One region of the Streptomyces sp. NPDC058284 genome, then DNA from elsewhere that is predicted to be linked to it. Evidence: riboswitches for the same ligand, from Rfam matches in the RefSeq annotation. Region 1 holds a riboswitch; the other holds the start of a gene.

What was found. Region 1 has a riboswitch for glycine ahead of gcvP (aminomethyl-transferring glycine dehydrogenase). Riboswitches for the same ligand answer to the same signal wherever they lie in the genome.
Region 2: it holds a riboswitch for glycine, as region 1 does, so the genes downstream of both, gcvT (glycine cleavage system aminomethyltransferase GcvT) here and gcvP (aminomethyl-transferring glycine dehydrogenase) in region 1, are expected to answer to the same signal.

The regions. Positions count from the first base shown of each region.
Region 1 covers NZ_JBHVYE010000006.1:8,507-15,952, reverse strand. Annotated here, with positions in the region: gene ACFVYR_RS10955 (hypothetical protein) at 471-1,055, shown strand; gene ACFVYR_RS10950 (DUF5999 family protein) at 1,361-1,567, shown strand; gene gcvP (aminomethyl-transferring glycine dehydrogenase) at 1,689-4,577, opposite strand; glycine riboswitch at 4,766-4,864, opposite strand; gene ACFVYR_RS10940 (PRC-barrel domain-containing protein) at 5,009-5,389, shown strand; partial or broken gene ACFVYR_RS10935 (DNA polymerase IV) at 5,305-6,920, opposite strand; gene ACFVYR_RS10930 (MerR family transcriptional regulator) at 6,967-7,446, opposite strand, start outside.
Region 2 covers NZ_JBHVYE010000005.1:49,900-57,345, forward strand. Annotated here, with positions in the region: gene ACFVYR_RS09535 (L-serine ammonia-lyase) at 1-33, opposite strand, end outside; gene glyA (serine hydroxymethyltransferase) at 232-1,494, opposite strand; gene gcvH (glycine cleavage system protein GcvH) at 1,518-1,898, opposite strand; gene gcvT (glycine cleavage system aminomethyltransferase GcvT) at 2,010-3,140, opposite strand; glycine riboswitch at 3,291-3,398, opposite strand; gene ACFVYR_RS09555 (AAA family ATPase) at 3,547-4,251, shown strand; gene ACFVYR_RS09560 (enhanced serine sensitivity protein SseB) at 4,300-5,079, shown strand; gene ACFVYR_RS09565 (enhanced serine sensitivity protein SseB C-terminal domain-containing protein) at 5,362-6,093, shown strand; gene ACFVYR_RS09570 (ABC transporter permease) at 6,441-7,445, shown strand.

The DNA of each region.
Region 1 (7,446 bases):
CTCGAACGGGCAGCCATGGGTCCGGCCGCTGTGTACGGGGGATGATGCCCCGGCAATGTGATCGATAACGCCCCACGCGGGGCCGTCGGCCGGTACCCTCGACGCAGCCGCTGTCCGGCACATTCACCAGGCATGCGGCACGGCGCAGATTCCGTTCCGGAGTGCCTGGTCAAAAGTACCGGCAAAAATCGGCCGACCGCGTATCGCGAGAAATCCGAGGTCATGACGGCAGGGCCGGTGTGAAATCGGGATAAACGTCCCACAAGGACGGCGCATTAACGCCTTGCCGGCAATATCCGGTACATCTAGAGGAAACACTGCTCGAACACACCTCGTATAAACTCCGCAATCTAGGCAGAGAGTTGGCGCTCGCGGTTCCCAGCCCCCGCCCCTCTGACCCAGAGCTGACAGCGCCGTCACGCACCTGCCCCCGTTCCACCGTGCCTGTCGAATGAGAGAGGCGACCCACCATGCCGCTGCATGTCCCCCCGGCCCCCGCGCCCGCCCTGCGCAGCGTTCTCGCGGCACTCGGTTCCCCCACAGCCGTACGTGAAGCCCGCACGCCGTCCCTGCGTACCGCGCAGGGCCCGGTAAGCCCCGAACTCCCGCTGCCAGTCCATGTGTTGGACCGCATCACCCCGGAGGGCACCTCGCCCACCCGCCTCGCCGGCTGGCGCTTCCTCATCCGCTGCGGCGAACGCGCCGTCGCCGCGGCCGACACGATGCTCACTCCGGACGGGTGGGCGTTCTCCCACTTCTTCGAGGGCCCGTACATCACCTCCACGGAACGCGCGCTGCGGCATGCCGAGGCGATGCCGACGCCCTGGCAGCCCCGGCTGCTCTCCGTGCCCGAGCTCTACATGCTCACGCTCTGGCTGCACCGCGACTGCACGGACGACGGCGCCGAGGGCCCGCTGGCCGCCACCGACCTGCTCGTACCGCTGGCGCCCGCCCCGCCCGGCATCGCGGCCCACCGCCCGCACCGCGTCGCCGAACTGCTGCCGATGCTCAACCACCGCCTGACGCCCGCACCGCTGCTGAGCTCACCCGCCTGACGCCGCCCCACCCGCTTCCTGTGCCCCGCCGCCCCCGGCCGCGGGGCACAGCGCTGCCCGCCCGAGTGGACTAGCCCAGTCAGGCCACCCCGAACCACCCGAAGAGACACGGAAGTTGGGCTGAACCGTCCGGGCGGGTGATACGTCATTAAGCAGTAGGAGCCGCTGCGGCAAAATCCCTGCGGATTGACGCGCGGAGGGCAACACTGGGACCGGACCGACTACAACGGGGGGCGGTTATGAACACCGCATCGAGCCACAGGACCGACGTCACAGCCATCTCATCGCAGCGAAAGAACCCTTCCATGTGCCAGCACCAACCAGCGTGTCCGACAGCAGACTCCGCCGACCGGGAAGCCGCGCTCCTCATGGCGAGCCACCCGGAACAGGGCTGGAGCCTGCTGTGCAACGGCGTCCTGCTCTTCGAGGACACCGGTGAGCTGCTGCCGGACGGCCAGATCATCGCCCCGCACCGACCGCTGGGCACCGATCGGGTCATGACAGCCGCCTGAGCGCACCGCTGGCACACCCGCACGAACGCACCGCACCGCACCACCGAACGACGAGGGGCCGGCCCGGAGAACACTCTCCGAACCGGCCCCGCCGCATGCCCGCTCCGCGCGGGCGCCGGCATCAGTCCTCGTACGCATCCAGCGGCGGGCAGGAGCAGACCAGGTTCCGGTCGCCGTACGCCTGGTCGATGCGGCGTACCGGCGGCCAGTACTTGTCCGACGCGGCGACACCGGCCGGGAAGACGGCCTCCTCGCGGCTGTACCCGTGCTCCCACTCACCGCTCAGCGCGGCGGCGGTGTGCGGGGCGTTCCGCAGCGGGTTGTCGTCGGCGGCCCACTCGCCGGAGCCGACCTTCTCGATCTCCCTGCGTATGGCGATCATCGCCTCGCAGAACCGGTCGATCTCGCCCAGGTCCTCGCTCTCCGTCGGCTCGATCATCAGGGTCCCCGCGACCGGGAACGACATGGTCGGCGCGTGGAAGCCGTAGTCGATGAGCCGCTTGGCGATGTCGTCGACGCTGACACCGGTCTCCTTGGAGAGCGGCCGCAGATCGATGATGCACTCGTGCGCGACGAGGTCGCCGGGGCCGGTGTAGAGCACCGGGTAGTGCGGCTCGAGCCGCTTGGCGATGTAGTTGGCGGAGAGCACCGCGACCTGGGTGGCCCGCTTGAGGCCATCGCCGCCCATCAGGCGCACGTACGACCAGGAGATCGGCAGGATGCCCGCCGAGCCCCAGGGCGCCGCGGAGATCGGGCCGACACCGGTGTCGGGACCGGCAGCGGGCTGCAGCGGGTGGTTGGGCAGGTACGGCGCGAGGTGCGAGCGGACGCCGACAGGACCGACGCCGGGGCCGCCGCCACCGTGCGGGATGCAGAACGTCTTGTGCAGGTTCAGGTGTGAGACGTCGCCGCCGAAGTGGCCCGGCTTGGCCAGGCCCACCAGGGCGTTGAGGTTGGCCCCGTCGACGTACACCTGGCCACCGGCCTCGTGCACCGACGCGCAGATGTCGGCCACGTGCTCCTCGAAGACGCCGTGCGTCGAGGGGTACGTGATCATCAGCACGGCCAGCTCGTCGCGGTGCTTCTCGATCTTGGCGCGCAGGTCCTCGACGTCGATCTCGCCGTCGTCGGCGGTCTTGACCACGACGACCTTCATGCCGGCCATGACGGCGCTCGCGGCGTTCGTGCCGTGCGCGGACGACGGGATGAGGCAGACGGTGCGCTGCTCGTCGCCGTTGGCCCGGTGGTAGCCGCGGACGGCGAGCAGACCGGCCAGCTCGCCCTGCGAACCGGCGTTGGGCTGGAGGGAGACCTTGTCGTAGCCGGTGACCTCGGCGAGCTGCTCCTCCAGCTCACGGATGAGCGTGAGGTAGCCCTGCGCCTGCTGGGCCGGGGCGAAGGGGTGCAACTGCCCGAACTCGGGCCAGGTGACCGGCTCCATCTCGGTGGTCGCGTTGAGCTTCATGGTGCAGGAGCCCAGCGGGATCATGCCGCGGTCGAGGGCGTAGTCGCGGTCGGCGAGCTTGCGCAGGTAGCGCAGCATCGCCGTCTCGGAGCGGTGCTGGTGGAAGACCGGGTGGGCGAGGTAGGTGTCCTGGCGCAGCAGGCCCTCGGGCAGCGTGTCCGCGACGGTGGCGTCGAGCGACTCGACATCGGCGTCGACGCCGAACGCGCGCCAGACGGCGGCCAGCTGCGCCCGGGTGGTCGTCTCGTCGCAGGCGAGGGAGACGTGGTCGGCGTCGACCTGGCGGATGTTCACGCCACCCTCCCGGGCGGCGTGCACCAGCGCCTCGGCCCTGCCCTCGACGCGTACGGTCAGCGTGTCGAAGTACGCGCCGTGGACTACCTCGAAGCCGCCGGCCGTGAGCCCCGCCGCGAGCAGCGTCGCGTAGCGGTGGGTGCGCCGCGCGATGGACTTCAGGCCGTCGGGCCCGTGGTAGACGGCGTACATTCCGGCCATGACCGCCAGCAGCACCTGAGCGGTACAGATGTTGCTGGTGGCCTTCTCGCGGCGGATGTGCTGCTCGCGGGTCTGCAGCGCGAGCCGGTAGGCCTTGTTGCCGTCGGCGTCGACGGAGACGCCGACGAGCCGGCCCGGCAGGCTGCGCGCGAACTTCTCGCGCACCGCCATGTATCCGGCGTGCGGGCCGCCGAAGCCCATCGGGACGCCGAAGCGCTGCGTCGTGCCGACGGCGATGTCGGCGCCCAGCTCGCCGGGCGAGGTGAGCAGCGTCAGTGCGAGCAGGTCGGCGGCGACGGTGACGACGGCGCCGATCTCGTGCGCCTGATCGATGAGCGGCTTGATGTCGCGTACGGCTCCGGAGGCGCCCGGGTACTGGATGAGGACGCCGACGACACCGCGCTCGGCGACCTCGGCCGGAATGCCGTCGCTCAGATCGGCGACGACGACCTCGACACCGGTGGGCTCGGCGCGGGTCCGGATGACCGCGATGGTCTGGGGCAGCGCGTCGGCGTCGACGACGAAGGCGCCGTTCTTGACCTTGCCCATGCGTCGCGACAGGGCCATGGCCTCGGCGGCGGCGGTGCCCTCGTCCAGGAGCGAGGCCCCGGAGGTGGGCAGGCCGGTCAGCTCGGCGACCATGGTCTGGAAGTTGAGCAGCGCCTCGAGGCGGCCCTGCGAGATCTCCGGCTGGTACGGCGTGTAGGCGGTGTACCAGGAAGGATTCTCCATGACGTTCCGCAGGATGACCGGCGGGGTGAAGGTTCCGTAGTAGCCGAGGCCGATCATGGAATCGAGGACCTGGTTGCGGTCCGCGAGGGAGCGCAGTTCGGCAAGGACTTCGGCCTCGGAGCGGGCACCCGGCAGGTTCAGCGCCTCGGCGTTCTTGATCACATCCGGCACCGCGGCGGCCGTCAGCTCGTCGAGCGAGCCGTATCCGACCTGGGCGAGCATCTTGGCCCGCTCTTCCGCATCGGGCCCGATGTGCCGCTGCTCGAACGGAATTCCCTGTTCGAGCTCGGAGAGCGGGATGCGATTGGTGGCAGTCATTGCGGGAGGCCTCCTGGTCTGCACGACCTGCGAGGGGTACCACGGCGCGGGTACCCGGACGGCCTCCCCCTCTGTCATCTCAACCTGAGAGCTTCACAGGCCTGCCTGTCGGCAGACCTGCTTTCACCGTCGGTGAGGAAGGGTTCCGAACGTGCCCGCCCGACGCCCGCCCTGCTTTCCAGAGTGACCTCGTCCGTGCGGTACGGGTGCCTGAGAGATTCCGGGGAGGATTTGCTCCTTCGGCGCCTCCGGGAGCGTGTTCCGGAGAGCTCTCCCGCACGGGGTCAACAGCCGTACGCCAGCCTACCAGCGGGGACCACGGCCGTTCCCTCGAGTGGCCGCCTGCCCCGAAGTGCTCTTTCGTAGTGACTACGAACGACTAAGGATGAGTTACGCCCGATTTCGTCAGGCCGCGACCCGTTGGAGGGCCCGTGCAGACCGACATCGATCCGCGCAACCTGATCGGCCGCAAGGCGTTCGACCGGAACGGGACCAAGATCGGCACGATCGACGAGGTCTACCTCGACGACGCCACCGGCGCCCCGGAGTGGGCCGCCATACGCACCGGCCTGTTCAGCCGCGACGCCTTCGTCCCGCTGGAGCCCAGCGAGCTGACCGGGGACGGCACCGTACGCATCCCGTTCGAGCGCGCACTCATCAGGGACGCCCCCGACTTCGGAGTGGGCCGCCACCTCTCACCCGAGCAGGAGCTCCAGCTCTACCACCACTACGGCCTGGACACGGCGCCACCGCCCTCCCCACCCCCTCCCGACCAGAGCTTCGGCCGCATCGCGGGCACCGAGGGCCCCTGACCCCGCTGCGGGGGCGAGAGCCCCCAGCAGACGCGCCCCCGTCCGCCGCCGCATTTCAGCCTTGCTCCCCCGCCTCCGCACGAGCCGCACCGGACACCGCCTCCACCACCGCTCCAGTGGCCGCCTCCCCATCCGGGCCGGCGGCCACCAGCGGCAACGGCTCGGCAGGAACGAGGTCCGGGTCGTCCGTCCGGAACGTCCGCACCCGTCCCGGCGCCGAGTACGGCGTCTCGAAGCGCACCGTCACCCGCCCAAGCCCGCTCCCCTGCACCCACCCGTGCCCGTACGCGGCGTGCCGCACGTCGTGACCGGCCGGCCACCGCCGCTCGACTGGCACCACGGGCTCCTCGGCATTCTCCACCGCCTGTACACCCGGCTCCCGGGGCACATCGGCCTCGTCCCCGGGCGCACCGCCTTCACCGGCTCCGCCCTCGACCGTCTCCGTCGCGGCGGCCTCCGCCTGGGCCTGCGCGAAGAGGTCCTCCTGCGTGTAGTCCGTGAGGCCGGAGACGCCCACGCCGAGGAGCCGCACGCCACCCGTGGTGTCCACGGACTCAAGGAGCCGCGCCGCGGCCTCCCGCACCACCCCGGGGTCGTCCGTGGGCCCGCGCAGCGTCTCGGAGCGCGTCAGCGTCGAGAAGTCGAACCGCCGCACCTTCAGCACGATGGTCCGCCCCGAGTGGCCCGCCGCCCGCAACCGCTGCACACAGCGCTCGGCGAGCCGCGCGACCTCCGCGCGGACCCGCACCCGGTCGTGGATGTCCACGTCGTACGTGTCTTCCACGCTGACCGACTTCGTGTCCCGCTCGGCCACCACGGGCCGCTCGTCGTGCGCGAGCGCCATCGCGTACAGCGATCCCCCGTGCGCCCTGCCGAGCAGCCGCACGAGCTCGTCCTCGCCCGCCTCCGCGATCTCCTCCACCGTGGTGATTCCGGCCCGCCGCAGGTGGTCCCCCGTGGCCGGCCCCACCCCCGGCAGCGTACGCACCGACATCGGTCCGAGCATCGCCCGCTCCGTGCCCGGCGCTATCAGCCTGAGCCCGTCCGGCTTGGCCTCCTCGGAGGCGATCTTGGCCAGCATCTTGGAGACGGCGAGCCCCACGGACCCGGTCAGCCCGGTCACCGCCCTGATGTCCGCCCGCAGCCGCTCCCCCACGGCCCTGGCCGACTCCTCGTCGTCGGCGACACCGCCCGCCTCCAGGTCCACGAAGGCCTCGTCCAGGCTGAGCGGCTCCACGAGCGGCGACAGCTCCCGCAGCAGGCCCATCACCTGCTCACTGACCTCGCGGTACAGCCCGAAGCGCGGCACGAGATACGCGGCGTTCGGCGCGAGCCGTCGTGCCTGCCCCATGGGCATCGCCGAGTGCACGCCGAAACGACGCGCTTCGTAGGAAGCGGTGGCGACCACACCCCGCGGCCCCAGACCGCCCACCACCACGGCCTTTCCGCGCAGGCTGGGTTTCGCGGCCTGCTCCGCGGACGCGTAGAAGGCATCCATGTCCAGATGCAGGATCGTCGGCGCGCTTCTCACACCTCTGATGCTGCCCTATGCCACTGACAACGCTGCCCGAGGCTACCTACACGGCCTTGTTGCGGCGCCTGGCCAGCTCGTCGGCCGGGTTGTGCCCGACGAGCGTCTCGCCGGTGTCGATGCGCTCTCCGTGCAGCTGGGACAGCGCGGCCTCGACATCACGCCATACGACGCCCACGGCGATCCCGAAGACCCCCTGGCCGCCCTGGAGCAGGTCGTGGACCTCGCTGGGCGACGTGCACTCGTAGACCGTCGCGCCGTCACTCATCAGCGTCATCCGTTCCAGGTCCGTGAACCCGCGCTCCCGCAGGTGCTGGACCGTGGTGCGGATGTTCTGGAGGGAGACGCCGGTGTCGAGGAACCGCTTCACGATCTTCAGGACGACCACGTCGCGGAAGCTGTAGAGGCGCTGCGTACCGGAGCCGCCCGCGGCCCGCACGCTGGGCTCGACCAGGCCGGTACGCGCCCAGTAGTCGAGCTGTCGGTAAGTGATGCCCGCGGCCGCGCACGCGGTGGGACCGCGGTA
Region 2 (7,446 bases), on a different contig from region 1:
GATCGAGAACAGGTCGAAGACCGAGATGGCCACGGGAAACTCCAAGGGTGGTTGGTAGACGCCGTTGTCTGCCTGGGTGGTGCAGAAGTACAAGGCGGTGCGGGAACTACGAACACGCGGGCTACGTGGTGCGGGGCACCCCGCTCACTCTCCAGTGTGCGGGGTGCCCCGATGTTTCGTACGTATGAACAACGGCATACGAACGAAAGCGTACAAACGGAGGGTACGGAACTATTTCAGGCCGGGGTACAAGGGGTGCTTCTCGGCCAGAGCGGTCACGCGGGCCTTCAGGCCCTCCGCGTCGAAGCCCGGCTTGAGGGCCTCGGCGATGATGTCGGCGACCTCGCGGAAGTCGTCTTCCTGGAAGCCGCGCGTGGCGAGCGCCGGGGTGCCGATCCGCAGGCCCGAGGTGACCATCGGGGGGCGCGGGTCGTTCGGGACGGCGTTGCGGTTGACCGTGATGCCGACCTCGTGGAGGCGGTCCTCGGCCTGCTGGCCGTCAAGATCGGAGTTGCGCAGGTCCACCAGGACCAGGTGCACGTCGGTGCCGCCGGACAGGACGTCGACGCCGACGGCCTTCGCGTCGTCCTGCACCAGGCGCTCGGCCAGGATGCGGGCGCCGTCCAGGGTGCGCTGCTGGCGCTCCTTGAACTCCTCGGAGGCCGCGACCTTGAAGGAGACGGCCTTGGCCGCGATCACGTGCTCCAGGGGGCCGCCCTGGAAGCCGGGGAAGACCGCGGAGTTCAGCTTCTTCGCGAACTCCTTGCTGCGGGCCAGGATGACGCCGCCGCGGGGGCCGCCGAGCGTCTTGTGCGTGGTGGAGGTGACCACGTCCGCGTACGGCACCGGGTTGGGGTGCAGCCCGGCGGCGACGAGACCGGCGAAGTGCGCCATGTCGACCCACAGGTACGCGCCGACCTCGTCGGCGATGCGGCGGAACTCGGCGAAGTCCAGCTGACGCGGGTAGGCCGACCAGCCCGCGATGATCACCTTCGGGCTGTTCTCCTTGGCCAGGCGCTCGACCTCGGCCATGTCGACCAGGCCGGCCTCGTCCACGTGGTAGGGCACCACGTTGAACTGCTTGCCGGAGAAGTTCAGGCGCATGCCGTGGGTGAGGTGGCCGCCGTGCGCCAGGTCGAGGCCGAGGATCGTGTCGCCGGGCTTGGCGATCGCGAAGAGGGCGGCCTGGTTGGCGGAGGCGCCCGAGTGCGGCTGGACGTTGGCGTACTCGGCGCCGAACAGGTCCTTGATGCGGTCGATCGCGATCTGCTCCGCGACGTCGACGTGCTCGCAGCCGCCGTAGTAGCGGCGGCCGGGGTAGCCCTCGGCGTACTTGTTGGTGAGGACCGTCCCCTGGGCCTCCATGACGGCGACCGGAGCGAAGTTCTCCGAGGCGATCATTTCCAGGGTGGACTGCTGGCGGTGGAGCTCGGCGTCGACGGCGGCGGCGACGTCCGGGTCCAGCTCGTGGAGAGGGGTGTTGAGAAGCGACATCACACGATCCCTATCGGTATGGGTCAGCCGGCGGCGAAGGCGGTGTACTCATCGGCGGAGAGCAGCTCGTCCTGCTCGCCCGTGATGCGCACCTTGAACAGCCAACCGCCCTCGAACGGGGCGGAGTTGACCAGCGAGGGGTCGTCGACGACGTCCTGGTTCGCGGCGACGATCTCGCCGTTCACGGGGGAGTAGAGGTCGCTGACCGACTTGGTCGACTCCAGCTCGCCGCAGGTCTCGCCCGCGGTGACCGTGTCGCCGACCTCCGGAAGCTGCACGAAGACGACGTCACCGAGCGCGTTGGCCGCGTGCTCGGTGATGCCGACCGTCGCCACGCCGTCGGCGTCGGTGGCCGACAGCCACTCGTGCTCCTTGCTGTAACGCAGCTGCTGGGGGTTGCTCATGTCCTGAATTCTCCTGTACGCGGGTGGGTGCTGCGGAACGGGGACGGTGTGCGTGGGGTCACTTCTGTGGCGCCGGACGCCGTGCCCACGCGGGGCGCGTCGCTACGAGCGTCACTTCTGGCGCTTGTAGAACGGCAGGGCCACGACCTCGTACGGCTCGTGGCTGCCGCGGATGTCCACGCCGACGCCCGGCGTGCCCGGGGCCGCGTGCTCCGCGTCGACGTACGCCATCGCGATCGGCTTGCCGAGCGTCGGGGACGGGGCGCCGGAGGTGACCTCGCCGATGACCTTGCCGTCCGCGACCACCGGGAAGCCGGCGCGCGGGACGCGGCGGCCCTCGGCGATCAGGCCGACCAGCTTGCGCGGCGGGGCGGTCTCGGCGCGCTCGGCCGCGGCGGCGAGAGCGGCGCGGCCCACGAAATCCTCCGACCGCGACGTCTTCTCGAACTTCACGACCCGGCCGAGGCCCGCGTCGAACGGCGTGAGACCGGCGGTCAGCTCGTGCCCGTACAGCGGCATGCCCGCCTCAAGGCGCAGCGTGTCGCGGCAGGAGAGGCCGGCCGGGACCATGCCGACCGGCGTACCGGCCTCCATCAGCGCGCCCCACAGCTTCTCCGCGTCGGCGGGGGGGACGAAGAGCTCGAAGCCGTCCTCGCCGGTGTAGCCGGTGCGGGCGATGAGGGCGGGGACGCCCGCGACGGTGCCCGGCAGACCGGCGTAGTACTTCAGGCCGTCGAGGTCCGCGTCGGTGAGGGACTTCAGGATGCCGGGGGACTCCGGGCCCTGGACGGCGAGCAGCGCGTACGCCTCGCGGTCGTCGCGGACCTCGGCGTCGAACGCCTCGACGCGGGCGCTCAGCTCGTCAAGGACGGTCTGCGCGTTGGAGGCGTTGGCGACCACCATGTACTCGGGGGCCTCGGGTTCGCCGAGACGGTAGACGATCAGGTCGTCCAGGATGCCGCCGTCCTCGGCGACGATCATCGTGTAGCGGGCGCGGCCGACACCGATGGAGCCGATGTTGCCGACCAGCGAGAAGTTCAGGAAGTCGACGGCCTCGGGTCCGGTGACCGTGATCTCGCCCATGTGCGAGAGATCGAAGAGACCGGCCTTGGTGCGCACGGCGTTGTGCTCGTCGCGCTCGCTGCCGTACCGCAGCGGCATGTCCCAGCCCGCGAAATCGGTCATCGTCGCGCCCAGCGACCGATGTACGGCGTCGAGGGCGGTCAGGCGGGCAGTGCTCATGAAGGAACTCCCAGGGCAGGACGGGCGAGGTCGATCCTCCCCATCTGTCATCGGAACCTGAGAGGTTCGCCGAGAGCGTCTCGACCTACGAGATGTCCCGGCTTGCACCTTGGGTGGGACCGCCGAAGGCGGCCCGCTTTTCAGATGTGCCTCGCCCGCGCGGTACGGGGCCTGAGAGATTCAAGGGAGGGACTTGCTCCTTCGGCGCCCCGGACACCCAGCGCATGCTGGCTCCGGAGACTCTCCCGCGCGGATTCAAACGGCCGGTATGGAGTTGGCGCGCACATCATTGCACGCGACTCTGTCCGGAGGGACCCGTGACCGGGCACGGATCACGCCGCCCCGAATGACCTTGTGCCGCATTACCTTCTCTTTACACTTGCCGGAGAAGCAGTACGTGACCGCTATGGGGAGGCCGATCACGGTGCGCAGCAGGACCAGTGTGTATGCCACGACCACCGGAGTGGCGCTGCCCGCGCAGGCCACCGCCCCGGCCACGGAGAGCTGCGGCCCGCTCCCCGTCGCCGTCGTCCGCGACCTGCGCCGCCGGGCGGGACACGGCCCGCACCGCCTCACCTTCGACGAGGGCGACCTGGTCGTCGTCTCCGGGCTGCCCGGCAGCGGAAAGTCGACACTGATGCGTCAGGCCGTCACCGGCCCCCGCATCGACTCCCAGGACACCCGCGACCGCTGGGCCGGCCGCCTGCCGCGCCTGCTGCCGTACGCCCTCTACCGCCCTCTGGTCCGCCTCGCGCACTACGCGGGCCTTCGCCGCACCCTGCGCTCCGGGGCGAGCGTCGTCGTGCACGACTGCGGCACCCAGGCGTGGGTGCGCCGCTGGCTCGCCCGCGAGGCCGTCCGGCGCGGTGCCGCCCTGCACCTCGTCCTGCTCGACGTGCCCGTGGACACGGCGCTGCGGGGCCAGCGCGAACGCGGCCGCGGCGTCTCCCGGTACGCCTTCGCGCGCCACCGCAGGACCTTCGGGCGCCTCGTCGGCGCCGCCGAGCGCGGCGACCTGCCGCGCGGCTGCGGCTCGGCGGTGCTCCTCGACCGGGACGCGGCGCGGGTGCTGCGGGGGATCGCCTTCGACCGCGGGGGCGCCCGGCGCTAGGGTTCGAGCCGCAGGCAGAGCGGTCGCGAGCAGGGGTTGGACGGACAGATGGACTTTCCGGCGCAGGCACACGCCCATCCGCACGGCGGATGGCCGGGCAACGAACTGGAGGAGGTCCTCGCGGCCTCCCTCGGCGCCGACGCGTCGGCGGGCGCCCGCATCGTCGAGGTCCTCGGCCGCAGCCACATATGGATCCCGCTGCCGAACGGCGGCGGCCCCGACAGCGGCACCCTGGACCTGCCGACCCTGGAGATCGAGGGCCAGGCGTACGTCCCCGTCTTCAGCTCCGAGCAGCAGTTCCGCCAGGCGCTCGGCGACGCCGCCGACCGGATGGGCCGCACCGTCGCGCCCGCCGTCGAGTTCGCCCGCGGCCTCCCCCCGCAGCTGGGCGTCGCGCTGAACCCCGACGGCACCGTCGGCGTCCCGCTCCCGCCCGCCGCCGTCGCCGAGCTCGCCAGGGCCGGCCGCACCGAGCTCGACGGGCCCGCCACCGGAGGCCGGGTGCGCCTGTTCGAGCCGGACTGGCAGCACGATCCGGTGGACTTCCTGGCCGCCGCGGGCCAGGAGTTCGAGGCCGCCGGGGTCGTGCTCACCGCGCGCCGCTGCCTGGCGAGCGTCGAGACGGACGAGCCGACGCTCTTCGTCGGCGTCGAGCTGTCCAGCTGGGAGGGGAACGCCCGCGACCTGCCCATGGAGGCCCTCGGCCGCGCGCTCGGCCGGGTCCCGGTCCCGTGGCCGGTCAACCTCGTCCTGCTCGACGTGGCGCAGGACCCGGTGGGCGACTGGCTGCGCGCCCGGGTGCGGCCGTTCTACCAGCGCCCGGCCTGAGCGCCTGTCCTTGAGTGCCTGTGCCATCACCCCGGCGCCCCCCGGACACGGGGCGCGGTAGGCATGGCCCTTCAGGGGTCGTACGTCAAGTCCGTGTCAGGATCGCCGCTTAAGCTGGTTCCATGACCGGGGCGGGGCACATCCGTGCCCGGCGACGGGATTCTCGGGTAGTTCGGGTGCGAAGCGAAGGGGCGGTTACGGGTGAGTGCGTCGGGCACGGCCGCGGGCGATGGGGTCTCCCCTGCACGAGCTGGTTCGAGCGCCCGGGGACAGGTCGAGCAGCTGCTGCGCCAGGTGACCCCGGGGCGCTACGACGCGTACGAGGCACTGCTGCGCGCCCTCGCCGCCGACCGGGTGTGGATGCTGCTCTGGCACGGCCAGGCCGGGTCCCCCGACGCCCAGTACGGGAACATGGAGGTCGAGGGCCTCGGCTACGCCCCCTGTGTGACCTCCGCCCAGGAGCTCTCCGCCAGTGGCTGGAACCGCAGCTATGAAGTGGTGCGCGGCATCGACGCCGCCCGCACCCTCTACCCCGACCACTACGGCCTCTGGCTCAACCCGCACGCGCCGGGCGGCGGCGTCGGTGTGCCCTGGCTCGATCTGCGCCGCATCGCCTCCGGCCTGGACCTGCTGCCCGCGGGGCCGCTGCGTCTCACCGAACCGGGCATCGAGATCCCGCAGTTCTACGCCCTCCTCACGCAGAACGCGCACCGCACCCCCGTCGTGCGCTCGCTGCGCCGCGCCTGGGTGCAGCCCGCGCTCGGGGCGCCATATCTGGCCATCGGCCTCGACGTGTACGACACGTCGCCGCCGTCCGTCGACACGGTCCGCACGATGATGCAGCAGTCGATCCCCGCCGTCCCCGAGGGCCTGCCCGTCTCGACGGTCGCGATGTCCGACGAGGACGACCCGGTCGCGATGTGGCTGCGGGCCAACGCCCGCCCGTTCTACGACCGCGAGGCCCAGCCCGCTCCGGCCCCGGCCGGCGGTTACGGCTACCCGGCGCAGTACTGAGCAGCACGAAGCGGCCGGGGCAGCCGGGGCAGCGCTGAGCGGCACTGAGCAGCACCGACGGATGTGATGTCCGTTGTGATGCGGGTGGGGCTCTATGGGCTCCAGTGGCGCATTGCACCCCAACTGCCCCGTGTTCGACCCTCGTTCACCGGCGTCCGGATAACGGAACACCTCGATCAGCATCACGGTTGCGCATCCTTTCCCCGTCAAGTCTGGTAACAGATCGCGACGTGGATGAAGACTCCCGCTCCAAGGGGCCTTCGCCCCCTGTGTACGACGGACTGATCACGTCGCTACAGCGGCAAGTGCGGGCCGGTCACCACCGGTTGAGAGGGGTCCCTGCCACGATGACGGCACCATTGCATGACACACCTGCGGACGCGGACCCGACCGAGGACGTCGCTCCCGCAGTTGATGCAGGGGTGAAGAAGGTCGAGGGCCGGTCCCTCAAGCAGATCGCCTGGAACCGCCTGAAGCGGGACAAGGTCGCCCTCGCCGGCGGCATCACGGTGCTGGTACTGGTGCTGGTTGCCGTCTTCGCGCCGCTGCTCGTGAGCCTCTTCGGCCACCCGCCCAACGACTTCCACCAGGAGAAGCTCGACGAGCTGACCGGCCTGCCCACCGGCTCCCTCGGCGGTGTGAGCGGCGACTTCGTCTTCGGCGTCGAGCCGAACAAGGGCCGCGACGTCTTCAGCCGGATCGTCTACGGCGCGCGGATCTCGCTCCTTGTCGCCTTCCTCGCGGCCATCGTGGCCGTGGCGCTCGGCACCCTCTTCGGGATCATCGCCGGCTACTTCGGCGGCTGGATCGACGCGCTGATCAGCCGCGTGATGGACGTACTGCTCTCGTTCCCGCAGCTGCTCTTCATCATCTCGCTGGTCTCCGTGCTCCCCGACGACCTGCTCGGACTCGAAGGCACCAGCGTGCGCGTCGCGATCCTCGTGATGGTCATCGGCTTCTTCGGCTGGCCGTACGTCGGACGGATCGTCAGGGGCCAGACACTTTCGCTCCGTGAGCGCGAGTACGTGGAGGCGGCCCGCAGCCTCGGCGGCGGCAAGCGCCACATCCTGTTCCGTGAACTGCTGCCCAACCTGGTCGCCCCCATCACCGTCTACGCGACGCTGATGATCCCGACCAACATCCTCACGGAGGCGGCCCTCAGCTTCCTCGGCGCCGGCGTCAAGCCGCCGACGGCCTCCTGGGGCGGCATGCTGCGCGACGCGCTCAAGACGTACGAGCACGACCCGATGTTCATGGTCTTCCCGGGCGTCACGATCTTCATCACCGTCCTGGCCTTCAACCTCTTCGGCGACGGGCTGCGCGATGCGCTCGACCCGAAGGGGACGCGCTAGA